DNA from 2 places in the Ensifer sp. genome. Region 1 is predicted to be linked to the other one. Evidence: riboswitches for the same ligand, from Rfam matches in the RefSeq annotation. Region 1 holds a riboswitch; the other holds the start of a gene.
What was found. Region 1 has a riboswitch for cobalamin ahead of bluB (5,6-dimethylbenzimidazole synthase). Riboswitches for the same ligand answer to the same signal wherever they lie in the genome.
Positions count from the first base shown of each region.

Region 2: linked by a shared signal. The riboswitch ahead of nrdH (glutaredoxin-like protein NrdH) and the one ahead of bluB (5,6-dimethylbenzimidazole synthase) in region 1 are both predicted to bind cobalamin.

Region 1 is NZ_DALZXU010000001.1:1,942,399-1,949,795, forward strand. Features, by position in the region: gene RTP54_RS09435 (NADP-dependent malic enzyme) at 1-2,014, shown strand, start outside; gene RTP54_RS09440 (helix-turn-helix transcriptional regulator) at 2,184-2,921, shown strand; gene RTP54_RS09445 (acyl-homoserine-lactone synthase) at 3,077-3,721, shown strand; gene RTP54_RS09450 (DUF2865 domain-containing protein) at 3,907-4,986, shown strand; gene bluB (5,6-dimethylbenzimidazole synthase) at 4,895-5,686, opposite strand; cobalamin riboswitch at 5,731-5,940, opposite strand; gene RTP54_RS09460 (SDR family oxidoreductase) at 6,017-6,838, opposite strand; gene RTP54_RS09465 (phytanoyl-CoA dioxygenase family protein) at 6,935-7,397, opposite strand, start outside.
Region 2 is NZ_DALZXU010000006.1:112,771-120,167, reverse strand. Features, by position in the region: gene metE (5-methyltetrahydropteroyltriglutamate--homocysteine S-methyltransferase) at 1-756, shown strand, start outside; gene RTP54_RS22650 (acyl-CoA thioesterase) at 753-1,553, shown strand; cobalamin riboswitch at 1,710-1,935, shown strand; gene nrdH (glutaredoxin-like protein NrdH) at 2,234-2,455, shown strand; gene nrdI (class Ib ribonucleoside-diphosphate reductase assembly flavoprotein NrdI) at 2,473-2,889, shown strand; gene nrdE (class 1b ribonucleoside-diphosphate reductase subunit alpha) at 2,859-5,012, shown strand; gene nrdF (class 1b ribonucleoside-diphosphate reductase subunit beta) at 5,029-6,018, shown strand; gene RTP54_RS22625 (RtcB family protein) at 6,211-7,397, shown strand, end outside.

The DNA of each region.
Region 1 (7,397 bases):
GAAGCCGGTGATGGAAGGCAAGGCCGTCCTCTTCAAGAAATTCGCCGGCATCGACGTCTTCGACATCGAGATCGACGCGGCCAGCATCGAACGCATGGTCGATGTCATCTCCGCACTGGAGCCGACCTTCGGCGGCATCAACCTTGAAGACATCAAGGCGCCGGAATGCTTCGAAGTCGAGCGCCAGCTGCGCGAAAAGATGCAGATCCCCGTCTTCCACGACGACCAGCATGGCACCGCGATCATTGTTGCCGCAGCCATCCTCAACGGCCTGGAACTGGCCGGCAAGGACATCGCCAAGGCGAAGATCGTCACCTCGGGTGCCGGTGCTGCTGCGCTCGCCTGTCTCAACCTGCTCGTCACGCTCGGCGCCAAGCCCGAGAACATCTGGGTGCACGACCTCGAGGGCCTCGTCTACAAGGGCCGCGAAGTCCTGATGGACCAGTGGAAATCGGTCTATGCCCAGGACAGCGATAACCGCGTGCTCGCCGACAGCATCGGCGGCGCCGATGTCTTCCTCGGCCTGTCGGCAGCGGGCGTCCTGAAACCGGAACTGCTGGTGCAGATGGCCGAAAAGCCGCTGATCATGGCGCTTGCCAACCCGACGCCCGAGATCATGCCGGAGGCGGCACGCGCGGCGCGTCCGGACGCAATGATCTGCACCGGCCGTTCGGATTTCCCCAACCAGGTCAACAACGTGCTCTGCTTCCCGCACATCTTCCGCGGTGCGCTCGACTGCGGCGCAAGCACGATCAATGAAGAAATGAAGATGGCGGCCGTGCGTGCCATCGCCGGCCTTGCACGTGAAGAGCCGTCAGATGTCGCCGCCCGCGCCTATTCCGGCGAGACGCCGGTCTTCGGTTCCGACTACCTGATCCCGTCGCCCTTCGACCAGCGCCTGATTCTCAGGATCGCGCCGGCCGTTGCCAAGGCGGCCGAGGAGAGCGGCGTTGCCACCCGTCCGATCCAGGATTACGACGCCTATCTCGACAAGCTGAACCGCTTCGTCTTCCGCTCGGGCTTCATCATGAAGCCCGTCTTTGCCGCCGCCAAGAACGCGCAGAAAAACCGCGTGATCTTCGCCGAGGGTGAAGACGAACGCGTGCTGCGTGCAGCCCAGGTGCTTCTGGAAGAGGGCACGGCCCGCCCGATCCTGATCGGCCGCCCGCAGATCATCGAGACGCGCCTGCGTCGCTACGGCCTGCGCATTCGCCCCGACGTCGACTTCGAAGTGGTCAATCCGGAGGGCGATCCGCGCTACCGCGACTATGTCGAGGATTATTTCGCCCTCGTCGGCCGCCTCGGCGTCATTCCGGAGGCCGCGCGCACGATCGTTCGTACCAACACGACCGTCATCGGCGCGCTTGCGCTCAAGCGCGGTGAAGCCGATGCGCTGATCTGCGGCGTCGAAGGACGCTACAGCAAGCATCTTCGCGATGTGTCCCAGATCATCGGCAAGCGTGAAGGCGTGCTCGATTTCTCCGCGCTCAGCCTGTTGATCTCGCAGCGCGGCGCCACGTTCTTCACCGATACCTATGTCAGCTATTGCCCGAGTGCGGAAGAAATCGCCCAGACAACCGTCATGGCCGCGCAGGAAATCCGCCGCTTCGGCATCACGCCGCACGCCGCCCTGGTCTCGCACTCGAACTTCGGCTCGCGCGATTCCGAGAGTGCGACCAAGATGCGCCAGGCGCTACAGCTCGTGCGCGAACTGGCACCGGAGCTCGAGGTCGACGGTGAAATGCACGGTGATTCGGCGATCTCCGAGGTGCTGCGCCAGCGCGTCATGCCCAACAGCACGCTGTCTGGCGAAGCCAACCTGCTGGTCTTCCCGAACCTCGACGCTGCCAACATCACGCTCGGCGTCGTCAAGACGATGACGGACAGTCTGCACGTCGGACCGATTCTGCTCGGCTCGGCGCTGCCCGCTCACATTCTGTCGCCGTCCGTCACGTCGCGCGGTGTCGTCAACATGGCAGCACTCGCTGTCGTTGAAGCCAGCCATCCAGGCTGATGGCAATTTGCGGGGCCACTTTCGCCAGTGGCCCCGCATTTCTGTGGTGATCCGGGCAACAACCGTTGTTTGTAGGATCGACAATCCACAGCAAATACGGATGACGGTTCTGGACAAAAGGTGAACCCCCAACCATTGTGGGGTTCAGGGCAAGAATCGGTGTTGTGGCATGACTGAACAACAGGCTGTCCTCGACATGCTGGAAATCCTGGAATGCGGAGGCTGTGTCGAGCCGGCCCATTTTTTTACGCTGATGCGACGTACCTTTCGCATCGCTCATCTCCTTTATCTTGAAGCTGAGCCCTATGCCGACGAGCTCAAGATCTGCCGCCTCCACCACACGTTCGGGGCCTATGCGGCGGAGCTATATCTGACGCGCGGGCTCTACCGGATCGACCCGATCCTCAAGCTGGCGCTGGGCGGCGTCAGGCCGGTGGAATGGACAACCGCGCGCCACCGCTTTCCCGAATGCGAGCCCCTTTTCAAGACGGCCGAGGAGATTGGCCTCTCCAGCGAAGGCGTCGCGCTGCCGCTGCCCTCGCCCGCCGGCCGCATGGCCCTGCTTGCGATCAACGTGAACATGTCGGCAGGTGAATGGTCGATCTACCGGCGCAACCACCTGCGCGACTTCCAGCTTGCCGCCAACCTGTTTCATGCCGGCATGCTGGAGAATGCCGCCATGACCGGCGGGCTCAACGCCCGCGACACGCGCCTCACGAGCCGCGAGACCGAGGTCCTCACCTGGTCGGCTGCCGGCAAGAGCTACTGGGAGATCGCCACCATTCTCGGCATCTCCGAGCGTACCGTGCGTTTCTTCATGACCAATGCCCGCCGCAAGCTCAACGTCGTTTCCAACACGCAAGCCGTAGCGCAGGCGGTTCGCCACGCGCTCATCCCCTCGGTTTGATCCCGGTTCAAGCCGCTCCTCCCTCGCCCTTCCGGAAACCCATCGAAATTTAGAGTAAAAAAACCGTTTACGTTACTGTCGCTTGCGACAGTTTCGCCCCTGCCGCCGGCCTGACAGCATCACGCCATCCCTTAAGAACAAGGATGGAGAAAAAGATGATCAGGATCCTCAACGGCAGGACGCGCGGACAGCACCCACAGGCCATCGACGAGATGTTCAAGCTGCGCAAGCGCGTCTTTCATGACTTCCTGAAATGGGACGTCCAGACCGAAGGGGATTGGGAAATCGACAACTACGACACGTCGAACCCGCTTTACGTGCTGTCCTATTCGCCGGAAACGGGCAAGCTGCGCGGCTCGCTGCGGCTGCTGCCGACGCTCGGTCCCAACATGCTCGACGATACCTTCCCGATCCTGCTTGGCGACAATCCCGAGATCCGCAGCGCCTCTGTCTGGGAATCGAGCCGTTTCTGCATCGATCCGGAGATCTCGCAGGACCGCGCCTCCAACCAGGTGACGGTCGCCGCTGCCGAACTGATGTGCGGCGTCGGCGAGCTCGGGCTTGCCTCCGGCATCAGCCACATCGTTACGGTCACCGACGTGTTCCTCGAGCGGATGTTCCGCCGCATGGGTTGCCCTGGAGAGCGCATCGGCGAACCGCACCGCATCGGTTCGGTCTTTGCCGTGGCGGTCGCCTGGGAGGTGACGCCGTCGCTTTTGAGCGCGATGAAGGCCGTGGCCGCAATCGAAGGCACGGTTCTCGAACGGCCGATGTCGCTGGAAACAGCCCGCGCCGCCTGATCGCGGATCCGGCCGATCGCTCCTTCGCCTGGAGCTGTTAACGCAATACGAGGCTTGTCATTGCACACGCGGTGACAAGCCTTATGATAGGGCGCAAACAGGAAGAGCCGACAGCGACCGATCCCAGACGATAAGGGTGGCGCTCGTGCGGTTGAAGGAAGAGACGTTCGCCCTTGTTCCGGAACATGAAAGCCCTTGCCGCGGCGACCCTGCCGTTGCTTTTGGTTCTTGCCGATCAGGCGCTGGCCTCCAGCGTATGCGACCGCCTGAACACCCGGCTCGCCGAACTGCCGGCGGCCATGACCACCACGGCCGATACGCGCGACTATGCCAGCGCGATTTCGCGACAGAACATCGAGCTGCGCCGCGCACGCAACGACCGCCGGCGCGCAGGCTGCGGCTCCGGCAGTGTCGTCGTCTTCAATGGCGGCGATCCCGACATCTGCTCCGACATCAACAGCCTGATCGCCGAGATGGAAGACAATCTCGACATCCTCAAGTCCGAACGTCAGCAGCTGATCGCGGGCGATGGCGGCGACACGCGCCGGCGCATCCTGGCTGCGCTCGAAATCAACGGCTGCTACGGCGACCGCGAGGAGTTCGCCAGCACCGATCCCGACGCGCCCGAAACCCACCGCAATATCCTGCGGGACCTGCCGCCGGACGAAAGCTATGGCCCATTGCTGCGCGATGGCGGTGAAGGAACCTACCGGCCGGAAAGCGGCATCTATTCCGGCACGCTTCGCACCATGTGCGTGCGCACATGCGACGGCGCCTTCTTCCCGATCTCGTCAGAGGCAAGCCCTGCGGATTTTGCCCGCGACGAACAGGCCTGCCGTGCCCGCTGCCCGGGCGCTGAAACGGAACTGTTCTTCCACGAGCTCGCCACTGAAGAGAGCGACCAGATGGTGTCCGCCTCGACCGGGCGCCCCTACCGGGAGCTGCCGAACGCATTCGCATACCGGACGCGAGACGTCGGCAAACCTGGAATCTGCGGCTGCCAGATCCCGAAGACGGCAGCGACCACGCCGAAGGCAACGGGCGGCAGCGCCAGTGACAACCAGTCCTCGATCATCGTCATCGAAGGCACGAAGGGATCGGCGGCGCCCGTCAACAAGGCCGCAGCCCCCGCCGAGGAGCGCCCCTACGATCCCGCCAAGAGCAAGGTGCGGGTCATCGGCCCGACATTCCTTCCCCAGGAGGAGACGTCGATCGATCTTCGCCACCCGAAGGGCCCCGGCTATCAGCCGGTTCAGAACAACTGATCGCTGCCTCTGAGGGCCGTCGGTTTCCCCAACCTTCCTCGAACACCAGCTCGTCCAATGGCAGGCGCTGTCGCCAGCCCTTCGCCGCCAGTTCCGGTTCCTGATAGAGCTGGTCGACATAACCAAGGCAAAGCCAGGCGACGATCACGACATGATCGGGGATGCCGAGGATCGCCTTGATCTCGGCTTCATGGAAGATGCTGACCCAGCCGACGCCGACGCCTTCGGCTCTGGCCGCGAGCCAGAGGTTCTGAACGGCGCAGACGGTCGAATAGACATCCATGTCCGGATTGTGCGTGCGCCCGAGAACGACCGATCCACCGCGGGTGCGGTCGCAGGTTATGCATAGGCTCAAGGGCGCCTTGCGGATCCCTTCCAGCTTCAACGCGCGATACATCGCCTGGCGGTCGCCGTCGAACATCAGGGCCGCTTCGTCATTGGCACGGGAAAAGGCCTGCCAGACCCGCTCGCGGGTTTCCGCCTGCCGGACGAGGACGAAATTCCACGGCTGCATGAATCCGACCGAAGGAGCGCGGTGTGCCGCGTTCAACAGCCGCATCACCAGATCGTCCGGCAATGGCGCGGGCAGAAACTGATCCCGCACATCCCGGCGTGTTTCGATCGCCCTATAGACCGCCTCGCGCTCGCAGGATGAAAAGGCTTCGGCAGCCACAAGGCTGCCATTGGCGTCAGTCAGCATCGTTTGATCCCCAACAATGCACAACCTTCCGCCGTCCGCGCGGAATTCGGTCTATCTTGCCAGGCCGGTCTTCTGACTTCGGATCAGCCGGCCGCCTCACCTTCCCAGATCGGATGAAGATCCAGTGGCAAAATCTTGAGAATTATCAAGACTTCTTGAGGAGGCCGTCCCCGTCACAGCGTTGGGCACGTTCCGGAGTGACACCGGATTCCCGATTCTCCCGCATCGCGGGCACCTGACGACCTCATAAGGACACAGCCGATGGTGCATGACAAGCAAGCGTGAAGCCGCTTGCTTGTCACTCCACAGCCCCAATCGACGGCCAGAGCTTCAGAGCGGTGCGACCGGATGCGGCGAGCCGTCATACGCGCCCCAGACCGACTGGTCGAAGCAGATGACCGAACCGGTCATCAGTCCGGATTCGCTGGACGAAAGATAGGCACAGGCACGGGCCACTTCCGCCGGATCGACCAGCCGGCCGAAGGGCTGTCCGGCCGCTGCCTTTTCCAGCCAGTCGGCGGCGGCGCCATGAAATTCACGCTGGATGCGATCTTCGCCCTCCGATGCCATCCAGCCGATGTTGAGACCGTTGACGCGAATGCGGTTGCGCAACAGTGCATAGGCTGTGTTCTTGGTCAGCGTCTCCAGCGCCCCCTTGGACGAGCAGTAGGCTGCGATGAAGGGCTGTCCCGCCATTGCCGACATCGAGCCGATATTGACGATCGTGCCCTCTGTGCCTTCCCGGCGCATGACCTTGATGGCCTCCTGCATCAGAAAGAACGGCGCGCGCACATTGATCGCGAACATCCGGTCGAACAGTTCGGGGCTGGTGTCGAGGATGGTGCCGCGGTCGGTGATCGCTGCGGCATTGACCAGCGCGTCGACACGCCCGAAGGCGGCGTCGCAAGCGTTGACGACCTTGCGCGCATCCTCGACCTTTTCGAGGTCGGCCTCGACGTAGAGCACTTCAGCGCCGCTTGCCTTTCGGATCTCTTCCGCCTTTGCCTCGCCCTTGGCGGCATTGCGGCCGCAGATGACGACGGCTTTGGCGCCGCGCTCGGCAAACAGGCTGGCGATCCTCGCCCCCAGCCCCTGTGTGCCGCCGGTGACGATGGCGATCTTGCCGTCGAGACGGCCGTGGTGTTCGGTCATGAAATTCCTCCCGGGAGTGAAGATGACTTGGAAACAGGCAAACGGCCCCCGCCGCAGGACGGTGGGGACCGGCAATCTCGATAGGTCTTCCTCAGGTCAGCTCAGCTTGCGCCGTGTCTGCTCGTCAAGCGCCTTGCGGAACTCCTGATCGCTCCATCCGCCCGCCAGTGCCTCATGCATCAGTTGCGCCTGGGTCTTCGGCGCAAGGCCGCCAAGCGGCGGGTCCCGGTCGAGATTGGTCGGGAAGGAGTAGCCCTCGGCGCAGGACGCAATCGCATTGGCTGCCTCTTCCGGCGAAAGCGTGCCCGAGCCAGAAAAAGCCTTGAGCGCAGGGTAGAGCGTGGCACTCATCCTGGTGCGATCGACGGTTTCCATGGCCCGCCCGAAGGCCGAGGAGACCTGAAGCAGGTTGGCCACGCGCTTGATATCGGCCGAGCGGTTGCTGCCGGCGGCATGGTAAAGCGCCGGATTGAAGAACACCACGTCGCCCTTCTCCAAAGGCAATTGCACGTGGTGCTCGTCGAAATAGGCGCTGAACTCGGGACGCTTCAAGGCGAGA
Region 2 (7,397 bases), on a different contig from region 1:
TCGCGCTACGTGCGCCCGCCGATCATCTTCGGCGATGTCTCGCGGCCGAACCCGATGACGGTGGATTGGGCATCCTATGCGCAGTCGCTGACGTCAAGGCCGATGAAGGGCATGCTCACCGGCCCGGTGACGATGCTGCAATGGTCGTTCGTGCGTGACGACCTGCCCCGCTCGATCGTGTGCCGGCAGATCGCGCTGGCGCTGCGCGACGAGGTCACCGACCTGGAGGCTGCCGGCATCGCCGTGATCCAGATCGACGAACCGGCGCTGCGCGAGGGGCTTCCGCTCAGGCGGTCCGATCGAAAGGCCTATCTCGACTGGGCCGTCGAGTGCTTCCGGATCAGCGCTTCGGGTGTCGGTGACGAAACGCAGATCCACACGCACATGTGCTACTCGGAGTTCAACGACATCATGGCGGCGATCGCGGCAATGGATGCCGACGTCATCTCCATCGAAACCTCGCGCTCGAAGATGGAACTGCTCGGCGCCTTCACCGATCAGGCCTATCCGAACGAGATCGGCCCGGGCGTCTACGACATCCACTCGCCACGGGTGCCCTCGGTCGACGAGATGGTGGCCCTGATCGAAAAGGCGACCGACGGGCTGACGCCGGCACAGATCTGGGTCAACCCGGATTGCGGCCTGAAAACGAGGGCCTGGGAGGAGGTGCGCCCCGCCCTCGTCAACATGGTGCAGGCGGCACAGGCGTTGCGGCAATCTTTCGCCGCCTCCGGCCGGGATGCGGCAAGCGCATGACGGACGACGGGAATATCTGGATGGCGCCGGGGGAAACCCCGGCGCCATCCACGCTGATCGACATCGTCTTTCCCGGCGACACCAACCACCACGGCACGCTGTTCGGCGGTGCGGGACTGGCGCTGATGGACCGGATCGCCTTCATCGTCGCCACCCGCCACGGCCGCGTCCCCTTCGTCACCGCGTCCTGCGACCGGGTCGATTTCCGCGCCCCTGCCCGTATCGGCCAGATCGTCAGCTTTTCCGGGCGCCCGATGAAGGTTGGCCGGCGCTCGATGGTGGTGGAGGTGGACATGATCGCCGAGGATCTTATCGAGGGCACAAGCGATCTTTGCACCCGCGGCCAGTTCACCATGGTGGCGATGCCCGAAGGCAAGGAAGGAAGCTGGTCGCTGCCTTCGCTCGCCTCTGCCGCGATCGGTCCGCCGAAAGACGATGCGGTACGCATGGTCGACATCGTCTTTCCCGACCAGGCCAACAGCTTCGGCGCCATGTTCGGTGGCGACGCGCTGTCGCAGATGACCAAGGCGGCCTTCGTCGTGGCGACACGGGCAAGCCGCAAGACGACGGTGCTTGCCTCCTGCCAAAGCATCGACTTCAAGCATCGCATCACCGTTGGTTCGATCATCGAGATTGTTGCAAGGATCGTGCGCACCGGCCGGAGCTCGACGACCGTAGAGGTGGAGTTGTGGTCGGAAGATCTCATGGGCGGAGAACCGACGCTGACGGCCCGTGGCGTCTTCATCATGGTGGCCGTCGACCGCGACAACCGCCCGGTTCCGGCCTTCGCTGCCTGACGTGTTCGACTTGGGGAGCCGTCGACGACGGCTCTTCATCCACAGGCTTTGTTGGAACCGCGCATTTACTCCCCGTTATCCACACCCGGGAAAATATTGCCCACGCCATCGGGCATCCGCGCCATCGAACCTATTGACGCGATTTTCCGGCCATATACTATATCTAGTGTTCGAGGTTCTTCCGATTCGCAAGGATTGGGAGCGAAGATGGGAATACGGTGCCCCGTGGCGATTTCGCCCGGTCAAGCCGTGGCTGCCCCCGCAACTGTAAACGGCGAGCGACTGTCCAGCATTCGGCCACTGAAGCATGAGGCTTCGGGAAGGTCCGGGCAGAAGCAGCGACCCGTGAGCCAGGAGACCTGCCTCGATCGATAAACGTCCACGGGCGGGGTGTCCGGAGAGGTCAGAGGTATGCTTGAGGCAGGATGAAACCTGCCTGATCGTCTCGACGTCTCCCCGGAAGCGCCGTCTTCAACTTCGGGGTGAAGTCATGTCCGCGTCATCGAATTCCTATCATTCGCCACCGAAGAGGCGCGGGTTCCCGCGCATCTGACGAAGACCCGTGCTCGGTCCTTATCCGAGCCCGTCGCCATTCTGCCAGCCCTGCCCTTTCGCCGGAACGCGCTCGCGCGCCCGCATGCCTTTTCATGTCCAGATCCAGCCGACCCAACGAGGAAGAAATGAACGTCACCGTCTACAGCAAGCCCGCCTGCGTCCAATGCACCGCCACCTACCGCGCGCTCGACCGCAAGGGCGTCAACTACGAGGTGATCGACATCTCGATCGACGAGGACGCGCTCCAGACGGTCAAGGGCCTCGGCTACATGCAGCTTCCCGTCGTCGTTGCCGGCCCGGAACATTGGGCAGGCTTCCGCCCCGACAAGATCAGCGCGCTCTCGTAAGCTTGAGGTGCCGGGCGATGGGCCTGATCGTCTACTTCTCCACGCGCTCGGAAAACACCCATCGCTTCGTCGGCAAGCTCGGCCTTCGCGCCATCCGCATTCCGGTGAGCGCGGCCGACGGGCCGCTTGAGATCAAGGAACCCTATGTGCTGGTCGTGCCGACCTATTGCGGCGACGACGGCCGGGGCGCCGTGCCCAAACAGGTCATCCGCTTCCTGAACGATGCGGACAACCGCTCCCACATCCGCGGCGTGATTGCCGCGGGCAACAGCAATTTCGGCGCGACCTACGGGATCGCCGGCGACGTGATCTCGGCCAAGTGCCAGGTGCCCTATCTCTACCGGTTCGAGCTTCTGGGCACCGACGAGGACGTCGCCAATGTCAAAGACGGGATGGAACGATTTTGGACGTCTCAACACTCGAACGCCCCCTGAAGGCGACGGAAGCGGCGCTCGATTACCACGCGCTGAACGCGATGCTGAACCTCTATGACGAGGACGGCCGGATCCAGCTCGACAAGGATCGGCTGGCGGCGAAGCTGTACTTCCTGCAGCACGTCAACCAGAACACCGTGTTCTTCCATAACCTGCGCGAAAAGCTCGATTACCTGGTGACCGAGGGCTATTACGAGCAGGAGGTTCTCGACCAGTATTCGTTCAATTTCGTGCGCGATCTGTTCGAACACGCCTATGACAAGAAGTTCCGCTTCCCGACCTTCCTCGGAGCGTTCAAGTATTACACCAGCTACACGCTGAAGACCTTCGACGGGAAGCGCTACCTCGAGCGCTACGAGGACCGCGTCTGCATGGTGGCGCTGGCGCTTTCGCGCGGCGACGAAGCGCTGGCGCGCGACATGGTCGACGAGATCATCTCCGGCCGCTTCCAGCCGGCGACGCCAACCTTCCTCAACGCCGGCAAGAAGCAGCGCGGCGAGCTCGTCTCCTGCTTTCTGCTGAGGGTCGAGGACAACATGGAGAGCATCGCGCGCGGCATCAATTCGGCGCTGCAGCTGTCGAAGCGCGGCGGCGGCGTTGCGCTCTCGCTCACCAACATCCGCGAGGCCGGCGCGCCGATCAAGCAGATCGAGAACCAGTCGTCGGGCATCATCCCCGTGATGAAACTGCTCGAGGATTCGTTCTCCTACGCCAACCAGCTCGGCGCACGCCAGGGCGCAGGCGCCGTCTACCTCAACGCCCACCATCCCGACATCATGCGCTTCCTCGACACCAAGCGCGAGAACGCCGACGAGAAGATCCGCATCAAGACGCTGTCGCTCGGCGTCGTGGTGCCCGACATCACTTTCGAACTCGCCAAGAACAACGAGGACATGTACCTGTTCTCGCCCTATGACGTGGAACGCGTCTACGGCGTCGCCTTCACCGACATTTCGGTCACGGAAAAGTACCGGGAGATGGTCGCCGACAGCCGGATCCGCAAGAAGAAGATCAAGGCGCGCGAGTTCTTCCAGGTGCTGGCGGAAATCCAGTTCGAAAGCGGCTACCCCTACATCATGTTCGAAGACACGGTGAACCGCGCCAACCCGATCGCCGGGCGCATCACCATGAGCAACCTTTGCTCGGAAATCCTGCAGGTCAGCGAAGCCAGCGAATACAATGACGACCTGTCCTACAAGCACATGGGTAAGGACATTTCCTGCAACCTCGGCTCGCTGAACATCGCGGCCGCGATGGACAGCACGGATTTCGGCAAGACGATCGAGACGTCGATCCGGGCACTGACGGCAGTGTCCGACATGAGCCACATCTCTTCGGTTCCCTCCGTCGAGAAGGGCAACGACGACAGCCATGCGATCGGCCTTGGGCAGATGAACCTTCACGGCTATCTCGCCCGCGAACGGGTCTATTACGGCTCGGACGAAGGCATCGACTTCACCAATATCTACTTCTACACCGTGGCTTACCACGCCATCCGCGCCTCGAACCGGATCGCGGTCGAACGCGGCACGAGCTTCAAGGGCTTCGAAAACTCGAAATACGCGTCTGGCGACTACTTCGACAAATACACGGAACAGGAATGGAAGCCGGCGACGGAGCGGGTGCGCGAGCTGTTCGAAACCGCGGGCATCGATATCCCGACACAGGGAGATTGGCAGGATCTCAAGAAGGCCGTCATGGCCACGGGCCTCTATAACCAGAACCTGCAGGCAGTGCCGCCGACCGGCTCGATCTCCTACATCAACCACTCGACCTCCTCGATCCACCCGATCGTCTCGAAGATCGAGATCCGCAAGGAAGGCAAGATCGGCCGCGTCTACTACCCGGCGGCCTTCATGACCAACGACAATCTCGACTACTACCAGGACGCCTACGAAATCGGCCCGGAGAAGATCATCGACACCTATGCGGCGGCGACCCAGCATGTCGACCAGGGCCTGTCGTTGACCCTGTTCTTCAAGGACACGGCGACGACCCGCGACATCAACCGGGCGCAGATCCATGCCTGGAAGAAGGGCATCAAGACGATCTACTACATCCGCCTTCGTCAGATGGCGCTGTCCGGCACGGAAGTGCAGGGCTGCGTATCCTGCGCTCTTTGATATTCCGGGGACAATCATGAACATCCAAGTCAAGACCAAGGCGCCCAAGGTCGCGCAGGCCGTGCGCGCCATCAACTGGAACCGCATCGAGGACGACAAGGACCTCGAAGTCTGGAACCGGCTCACCGGCAATTTCTGGCTGCCGGAAAAAGTGCCGCTGTCGAACGACATCCCCTCCTGGGCGGCACTTCGCCCGGAAGAACAGCAACTGACGATCCGCGTGTTCACCGGCCTGACCCTGCTCGACACGATCCAGACGAGCATCGGCGCCCCGACGCTGATGGCGGATTCGATCACGCCGCACGAGGAAGCCGTCTATTCCAACATCTCCTTCATGGAGGCGGTGCACGCCCGTTCCTATTCCTCGATCTTCTCGACGCTTTGCTCGACGCCTGACGTCGACGACGCCTATCGCTGGTCGGAGGAAAACGAACATCTCCAGAAGAAGTCGGCACTGATCCTGGAGCACTATCGCACCGCGGATCCGCTGAAGCGCAAGATCGCCAGCGTCTTCCTCGAGAGCTTCCTGTTCTATTCCGGTTTCTACCTGCCGATGTACTGGTCGAGCCGCGCCAAGCTGACCAACACAGCCGACATGATCCGCCTCATCATCCGTGACGAAGCGGTGCACGGCTATTACATCGGCTACAAGTTCCAGAAGGGCCTCGAGCGCCTGAGCGAAGAGCGCCGGCAGGAGATCAAGGACTTCGCCTTTGACCTGCTGCTTGAACTCTACGACAACGAGGCGAAGTACACGGAATCGCTTTACGACAGCGTCGGGTTGACCGAGGACGTGAAGAAGTTCCTGCACTACAACGCCAACAAGGCGCTGATGAACCTCGGCTACGAGGCGCTGTTCCCGGCCGATGCCTGCAAGGTCAACCCGGCGATCCTGTCGGCCCTGTCGCCGAACGCCGACGAGAACCACGACTTCTTCTCCGGATCCGGCTCGTCCTACGTCATCGGCAAGGCGGTCGCCACCGAAGACGAAGACTGGGATTTTTGAGCGCAAGGACGTCTTCCGGCGCCCTAGCATTTTTCCCCGGCCCAAACCGGTCCGGGGCTGAAAGCCTTGAGCGGCTCGACCGTGCTGCCGGCCCATGCCGGCCGCAGGATTGACTGCCGGCCCGCTTTCAACTAGTGAGTGCGCCAATCCGTATTGCCGCGGCTGCTGACCCCAAGGCGACGGAGAATCCAAATGTCCAACCAACATAATCCTATCGTCCGGAACGATGTCGTTTCCGGGCATGCGATCAGGTCCGTCGTCGCCATCGACGAGCCTGAGCATCAACGCGCGCGCGCACTCAACGATCTCGCCTCGGCCCTTCCATTGCCGGAAGCGCTGGCGATCCGTGGTGCGGTCGCCGGACGCATCGTCACGACCCCGGATTTCCATCCGGGCAAGCCGGTTCCGGTCGGGCTGGTCGCCGACATCGACAATGCCGTCATTCCGCATCTGATCGGCAACGATATCGGATGCGGCATGCGCATGATCGTGCTCGACGACATCCGCGAGGACGAGCTCGCGCCATGCCTGGAGGGACAGCTGCGGCATGTCTTCTTCCAGGGAGGGCGCGATATCGCCCTGACCGGCAGGGATCGTCACGCAGTCCTCAGGGACGGCGTACCGGGCCTGCTCGAAAGCCTTTCCGGTAAGCGTCAGGGGCTGCTTGCCCGCCTCGATCTGGCATCAGCCTGGGCGGATGTCGCGCGCATGTCCGACGATGGCTGCTTCCGCTCGGACGGCATCGATCCGGACTTTGCCGACTACGCGGCACCCGATGACCGGCACCGGCATGATGCCATTCTCGGCACCATCGGTGGCGGCAATCACTTCGTCGAGTTCGGCGTGGTCGAGCGCATCGTCGACGGCGGGTTCGCCCGCATCGCCGGGCTGAAGCGGGCAGGCGTTGTGATCGTGGTGCATTCCGGTTCGCTCGACTTCGGCCAGCGCATCGGAACGGCGGCGAGGGAGCGCGCGCAGCAAGGCGGCGCGACCGGACCGCGCGATGGTATCGTCTCGAAAACCCGGGACGCCGACCATTACCGTCGGTACATGAACGGCCATGCCAACGCCGCGAATGCCGCCTTCGTCAATCGTTTCCTGATTGGCCTGGCGGCGGTGGAAGCGCTCACGCGAACGATCGGCCGGCCGGTCGCACACCGGCTGGTCTACGACGCGCCGCACAACACCGTTTGGCAGGCCGGCAATACGGTTCGCCATCGCAAGGGCGCCTGTCCGGCGCGCGGCCCGGGCACGCTCAAGGGTTCGCCTTACGAATGGTCCGGTGAACCGGTGATCCTGCCGGGCTCGATGGGCGATGGCACCTGGTTGCTACGTGGACTGGGCGCAGCCGACGGCATGGAATCGTCGGCCCATGGCGC